Linked DNA regions of Acaryochloris sp. CCMEE 5410. Each later gene encodes a partner of the first gene's protein in a complex. Links are inferred from orthologs where the notes say so. Each region holds a gene or a part of one and is shown in the gene's direction. Other genes may lie near its edges. The genes, in order: lpdA and ON05_RS19645.

What was found.
Region 2: the proteins of lpdA (region 1) and ON05_RS19645 are in contact, whole or in part, in a crystal structure (PDB 1EBD), measured with the Geobacillus stearothermophilus proteins. The link is inferred for Acaryochloris sp. CCMEE 5410 from one-to-one orthologs. Residues at the interface, in WP_049624544.1 of Geobacillus stearothermophilus: Pro340, Ser341, Asp344, Tyr345, Arg403, Asp406, Val408, Glu431, Ala432, Gly433, Asp438; in WP_033016211.1 of Geobacillus stearothermophilus: Ile130, Ala131, Met132, Pro133, Arg136, Arg140, Glu141, Asn155, Arg157.

What each region holds. Positions count from the first base shown.
Region 1 is NZ_AFEJ02000001.1:2,119,892-2,123,176, forward strand. What follows is about bases 235-3,197. They hold lpdA (dihydrolipoyl dehydrogenase), read left to right. Parts: upstream 235-977; coding sequence 978-2,417; downstream 2,418-3,197. Other genes in these bases: ON05_RS09500 (tetratricopeptide repeat protein), read left to right, coding at 235-870; trpC (indole-3-glycerol phosphate synthase TrpC), read left to right, coding at 2,506-3,197. Outside these bases: more of ON05_RS09500, read left to right, coding at 1-234; more of trpC, read left to right, coding at 3,198-3,285. UniProt on the Escherichia coli protein: Lipoamide dehydrogenase is a component of the glycine cleavage system as well as of the alpha-ketoacid dehydrogenase complexes.
Region 2 is NZ_AFEJ02000001.1:4,265,640-4,268,778, forward strand. The notes cover bases 250-3,066. They hold ON05_RS19645 (dihydrolipoamide acetyltransferase family protein), read left to right. Parts: upstream 250-896; coding sequence 897-2,237; downstream 2,238-3,066. Other genes in these bases: ON05_RS19640 (class I SAM-dependent RNA methyltransferase), read right to left, coding at 250-698; ON05_RS19650 (FIST N-terminal domain-containing protein), read right to left, coding at 2,346-3,066. Outside these bases: more of ON05_RS19640, read right to left, coding at 1-249; more of ON05_RS19650, read right to left, coding at 3,067-3,139.

The sequences.
Region 1 (3,285 bases):
GTCCCCCTCGTGCCCCTGAATGGTGGCTATATTTTCAGGGGGCTGCAGTGGGAGTGGACCCGCAAGCAACATCCCCTAGCGGGCCATGATGTCTACGGGGCTTATATTGCCGGTGGCGCGGCGATTGCCCTAGGTTTGATCTGGTATGGTAATCGGCCTTTTTTAGGGGTATGGATGTTGTACTTGGGACTCATGACTTGCCTCAGATACCTCCTCTTTGAAGGAGAGTTTTTGCCTCTCGCGATGGAGCAGCGGTCCCCTCGACCCTTCGCAACTGCCACAGCGAATATCTCGGCAACGGCCCCCCGTTCTCCTGCCCCACCAGCCCGATCGACCGCTACAAAGCCCGCTATCCGACCGTTAGACTTCAATTATTTAAATGCGGAGTTCTTGTCGGTGACGGAACCAGATCAGCAATTCCAGCAAGGTTTAGACTCCACCCAAGAAATGCGGCTACAAAATGCGATCGCATCTTTCAATGCCATTCTGGAGAAAGCCCCCAATAATGCCTCTGCCCTCCACAATCGAGGCAATGCTTACTTACAACTGGGGAAAAAGCAAGCGGCCCTCAGTGATTTTCAGGCGGCCCTCCATCTGAAAACGGACGTCCTAGAGATTTATTTGGGTAAGGGCAATGCCCACTTTGCTCTAGGGGATTTTCAGGGGGCAATTATGGAATACTCCGAAATTCTCAAACGAGATCCCGACCATGCTCGGGCTTATTTCAATCGGGCCAGTGCCCAAGTGTTGAACGGCAATCGTCAGGCCGCCATTGCGGATTTCAAGCAGGCGCATACCCTGTTTGCCGCTATTGCAGATCAAACCCATACCTGCAAGATTGACCGACGTTTGCAGATTTTAACCCCATGAGCGCTCACCCGCTTGCTTAAAGCCCCGGCTCCAGTGAACAATAGGGAATGGATGTTAGATAATTGTTCATCTAACCCGCCGAATTGATTCCTGATCGGGAGAGCAACGTGACCCAACAATTTGACTATGACCTGGTAATTATTGGCGCTGGTGTTGGCGGTCATGGTGCGGCTTTGCATGCAGTAGACTGTGGCCTGAAAACTGCCATTATTGAAGCTGCAGATATGGGAGGCACCTGTGTCAATCGGGGCTGCATCCCCTCCAAAGCCTTGTTAGCAGCGTCCGGGCGGGTGCGTGAACTCCGCGATCAACATCATCTGCAATCCCTAGGCATTCAGCTGGGTCAAGTGAACTTCGACCGGGGTCAAATTGCTGCCCATGCTGATAACCTTGTCGATACCATTCGCGGCAATCTCACCAATAGCCTCACTCGCCTAAAAGTCGAGATTATTCACGGCTGGGGCAAAGTCATTGGCAACCAAAAAGTGGTCGTCAAGTCCGATGCAGGTGAACAGACCATTACTGCCCGTGACATTATCATCGCCAGTGGTTCAGTACCGTGGGTTCCCCCAGGAATCGAAATTGATGGCCGCACCGTCTTTACCAGTGACGATGCTATTCGTTTGTCTTGGCTCCCTGATTGGGTCGCGATTATCGGTAGCGGCTATATTGGCCTCGAATTTTCCGATGTCTATACCGCTTTAGGCAGTGAAGTGACGATTATCGAAGCCCTAGATACGCTAATGCCCACCTTCGACCCCGATATTGCCAAGATTGCCAAGCGCGTTTTAATCGATCCACGGGATATTGAAACCCATGCCGGTCGCTTGGCTAAGAAGGTGACCCCTGGTTCTCCCGTTGTAATTGAGCTGGCGGATGTCAAGACCAAAGAAGTGGTAGAGGTCTTAGAAGTAGATGCCTGCCTAGTGGCAACCGGGCGAATTCCAGCCACGGATAATTTGGGTTTAGAGGCCATTAGTGTGGATACGGATCGACGGGGCTTTATCCCAGTGAATGATCAGATGCAGGTGTTAAGCCAAGGCGAAGTAGTCCCCCACGTCTATGCCATTGGTGATGCAACGGGCAAAATGATGCTGGCTCATGCCGCTTCTGCCCAAGGGATTGTGGTCGTGGAGAACATCTGCGAACGTCCTCGGGACGTTAATTACCGCAGTATTCCTGCTGCTGCCTTCACTCATCCTGAAATTAGTTTTGTCGGTTTAACGGAACCCCAAGCCAAAGAGTTAGCCAAAACGGAAGGATTTAAAATTAAAACAGTCCGATCCTATTTCAAAGCCAATTCCAAAGCCCTGGCAGAAAGTGAGGCAGACGGCCTCGCCAAATTAATCTACCGTGAAGACACAGGGGAGATTTTAGGGGGGCATATTATTGGCCTCCATGCCGCCGATCTGATTCATGAAGTCTCTAATGCCGTTGCCCAAGGGCAGCCAGTCCAGAGCTTGAGCCATTTGGTACATACCCATCCGACCATTTCTGAGGTGATCGATGAGGCCTTCAAGCGAGCAGCAGCAGGCTTCGCCCATTGATGGCAATCTGTTCTCGCTAAAAACCCTGGAACAGTAAGGGGGGCGCTTAAATCGTTATAATTGTTGGACCCTAGCTGTTTTGGTCTCCATGGAAATTCGCCGTCGTCCCCCCAGTGTGGCCGTTAATGTTCAAGAGCTACAATATCAGGTTAAAACCCCTGAAAATGAACCTCGCAATATCCTAGAAAAGATTGTTTGGTTCAAAGAAACGGAAGTGGAGCAGATGCGGGACTCTGTCTCCCTTCTAGATTTACGCAAGCAAGTTGCCAATTGTGACCCCCCCCTATCCTTCCTGGACGCGTTAAAGCATGGCAAGACTCAGCCTGCCCTGATTGCTGAAGTCAAAAAAGCATCGCCCAGCAAAGGAGTGCTCCGGGAAAACTTCGATCCCGTTGCCATTGCTCAGGCCTATGAAGCCGCTGGGGCTTCGTGTCTATCGGTATTGACGGATGCAGAATTTTTCCAGGGCAGCTTTGATTATTTACAACAGATTCGTGCCGCCGTCAGCCTTCCTTTGCTTTGCAAAGAATTTGTGATCTATCCCTACCAAATTTATCTAGCGCGATCTCGGGGAGCTGATGCAGTCTTGCTGATTGCCGCCATTTTGAGCGATCAAGACCTCACCTATTTTCTCAAGATTATTAAATCTTTAGGGATGACTGCCTTAGTTGAGGTGCATACCCTCCCAGAGTTAGAGAGGGTCATGGATATTCCTGGAATTGAGCTTATCGGTATCAATAACCGAGATTTAGAGACGTTTACAGTCGATTTAGAGGTCACCTGCCAATTACTGACTCAGCAGGGGACCGCCCTTCGAGACCAAGATATCTTAGTGGTCAGTGAGTCAGGGTTACATACCGCAGCAGAC
Region 2 (3,139 bases), 2.1 Mb from region 1 along the record:
TCAAAATCTGGCCAGGTTTGAAAGCCAAATCTCTGCCGAAAAGCACCCGGTGCAATTCTGAGACCCTGTAAGCAGGCTTCCAAAGGTAGGGTGCCGGAGCCACAGAGGGGATCCATAAAGGCTAAATCGGATTGCCAGCCCGATAAGCGAATCAGAGCAGCCGCCAAGGATTCTTTTAAGGGAGCAGCCCCTACCGCTGGACGATAACCCCGTCGATGGAGGCTGCTGCCGGAACTATCCAGGCTAACCACACAGCGACCTTGATGGAGGTGAACGTTGATCCGCACGTCTGGAGTTTGGGTATCGATGTGCGATCTCGCTCCGAATTGCTGGCGCTGTTGATCGATAATGGCATTTTTAACTTGCAGGGCTGTGAAGTGACTATGGTTCAGCTGAGCTGTTTTCCCGGTGGCATCAACAGCCAAGGTATAGTCTGGGGTTAAATAATCCTGCCAAGGCAGTTTTTGGATGCCTTGGTAAAGATCGTCGGCATCATGGCAAGGGAACGCTTCTAGGCGCAGTAGAATCCGAAATGGCAGTCTGGCCCAGAGATTCATGTGATATAGCAATTTAAGATCCCCCTGAAAGGCTACTCCACAAAATCCAGGCTCAACGGATTGCGCCCCTAATTCTGTCAGTTCTTGGGCGGCTAAGGACTCTAGTCCTCGGGCAACGGTGGCAAAATATTGTCTGGGCATGACAGGGACCTCTTAAGAGTGGGCGGGAGAATCCCCAGCCACGACATCGCTTTGCTTATTGAAGCATTTTGGTTCGCGAACTGAATGGATGCCGTGACTTTCTCGGCAAAGGAGATAGTATGGATAGCCCTGAACAAGATAAAATTCAAACTGGATAGGCTTTGGTTTATCTTGCTATTCGTTTCGGAAAACTAACCCATGATTCATGAAGTGTTTATGCCTGCCCTCAGCTCCACGATGGAGGAGGGAAAAATTGTCTCTTGGTCTAAGGAGCCAGGTGACAAGGTCGAAAAGGGTGAAACGGTTCTGGTGGTTGAATCTGATAAGGCAGATATGGATGTGGAGTCCTTCCATGAGGGATATCTAGCAGCCATTGCAGTGCCTGCAGGTGGGGTGGCCAAAGTCGGTGCGGCCATAGGCTATGTTGCCGAAACGGAAGCTGAAATTGCTGAAGCGGAAAAGAAAGCATCTGCCGCTGAGTCTGCGGCCCCTGCTACGCTCACTCCGGCCCCCGCGCCTGCAGCTCCAGCCCCTGCTGCCGCAGCTCCGGCTCCTCCGGCTGCAGCCCCGGCTCCTGTTGCCACGATTCCAGCGGCTCCAGCAGCTACCTTAAACGGAGGCAGTGCACCGGCTGCTCCATCTAACGGTCGAGTGGTGGTTTCACCTCGGGCGCGGAAGCTCGCTAAGCAATTCAAAGTTGATCTCAATACCCTAACGGGCAGTGGTCCTCATGGTCGCATCGTGGCGGCTGATATAGAAGCAGCCTCTGGCCAAACCTCGACCACCGCCACGGCGCCAGCCGCCAGCACTGCTGCGCCTCAGCCATCCCTACCTGCCCCCGCTCCTTTACCCGCTGGAGCAGCAGCCGGTGAAGTGGTTCCCTTCAATACCTTGCAGCAGGCTGTGGTGAACAATATGGTGGCTAGCCTGGCCGTGCCCACCTTCCATGTGGAATATTCCATTGTTATAGATGCCCTAGACCAGCTGTATAAGCAGGTCAAGACCAAAGGTGTCACTATGACGGCCCTCTTGGCCAAAGCCGTGGCGGTTACCCTGCGCCAGCATCCCCTGGTCAATGCCAGCTGTGCCCCACAAGGAATCCAGTACAGCAGCGCCATCAATATTGCCGTGGCGGTTGCCATGCCCGGGGGCGGTTTGATTACGCCAGTTCTGCAACAGGCGGATCAGATGGATTTATATTCCCTCTCTCGCACTTGGAAAGATTTAGTCGCTCGCGCCCGTAGCAAACAGCTGCAGCCGGATGAATACAGTACCGGTACCTTTACCCTTTCCAATCTGGGAATGTTTGGGGTCAACAGCTTTGATGCCATTCTGCCCCCAGGGCAAGGGTCCATTCTGGCGATTGGTGGGTCTAAGCCCCAAGTCGTGGCGGATGATCAGGGCATGATGGGAGTGAAGCGACTGATGAATGTCAACATTACCTGCGATCACCGGGTGATCTATGGTGCCGATGCCGCTGCCTTTTTGAAGGATTTAGCGGAGTTGATTGAAACCAATCCCCAATCCTTGACTCTGTAATCCATAGATGGGAGCTTCATCATGAAGGCTTCTCCTTTTGTGAAGCTTCCGATTACAACGCATTTCCACATCACACCTAAAAATTGATCCGCTTATTTTAGGTGTGAATTAATCGTCCTGGCTGCGAAAAATACCAAAGGCGGCGGTGTAGCCATGAAGAAAGGTTGTGCCAGCAATGGGACCAATTTCGCCATTACAGAAAAAACCGCTGACCGGAATATTGTGAAAATAGCGTCTAAAGAGTTGAGAGTCGAAGTCGGGCTCTCCATAGAACCGCTCTCCTCGCCCTAAGCAATCAAACAGCAGGGCGGCTGTGGGCTGAGATTGATCTGGGGGCGATTTTTGGAAATAGTGTTGGAGCAGTTCTTCCAGTTCATCGGCAGAGGCTTGGGCATCTCGTAGGTGAAATTGAATCCGTTGACCGGGACGGATGCGATCGCCAATGGCAATTGCCCCAATGCGGGGGTCCACCCCAATTAAGTTGCGAATTAAAAAATCGCCTGGTTCTAGGTTTTGCTTAAACTCATTACAGACAATGCCCACCGAAAGGGAATGCTGGGCTAACTCTCGTTCGTCTTCATCTAAATCCTGAACCAAGGTTTGCAGGGCTTCCAAGGGCGTCTGTAGCTCGACTTCATCGGCATTAAACGTGGCTTCTACCGGAACAGTTTGCTCTTCCACCTGCAGCACAACGTTGCGCTCGGCTTCAGCCACCCGATAGGGTTGACCAATCGGTCGACATCCTTGGGCCACAATCGTTTCGATCATGATATTGCCACTCAGGGCAACGCCCACTGTGCCCTCGCGGTAGAGCTGGTCGTCACAAAACAGACCACTACCACTCCAGGAAGAACGACCACTGGCAAGACCGCCAATTTTGACGGCACCTGGGTAGGCATAAT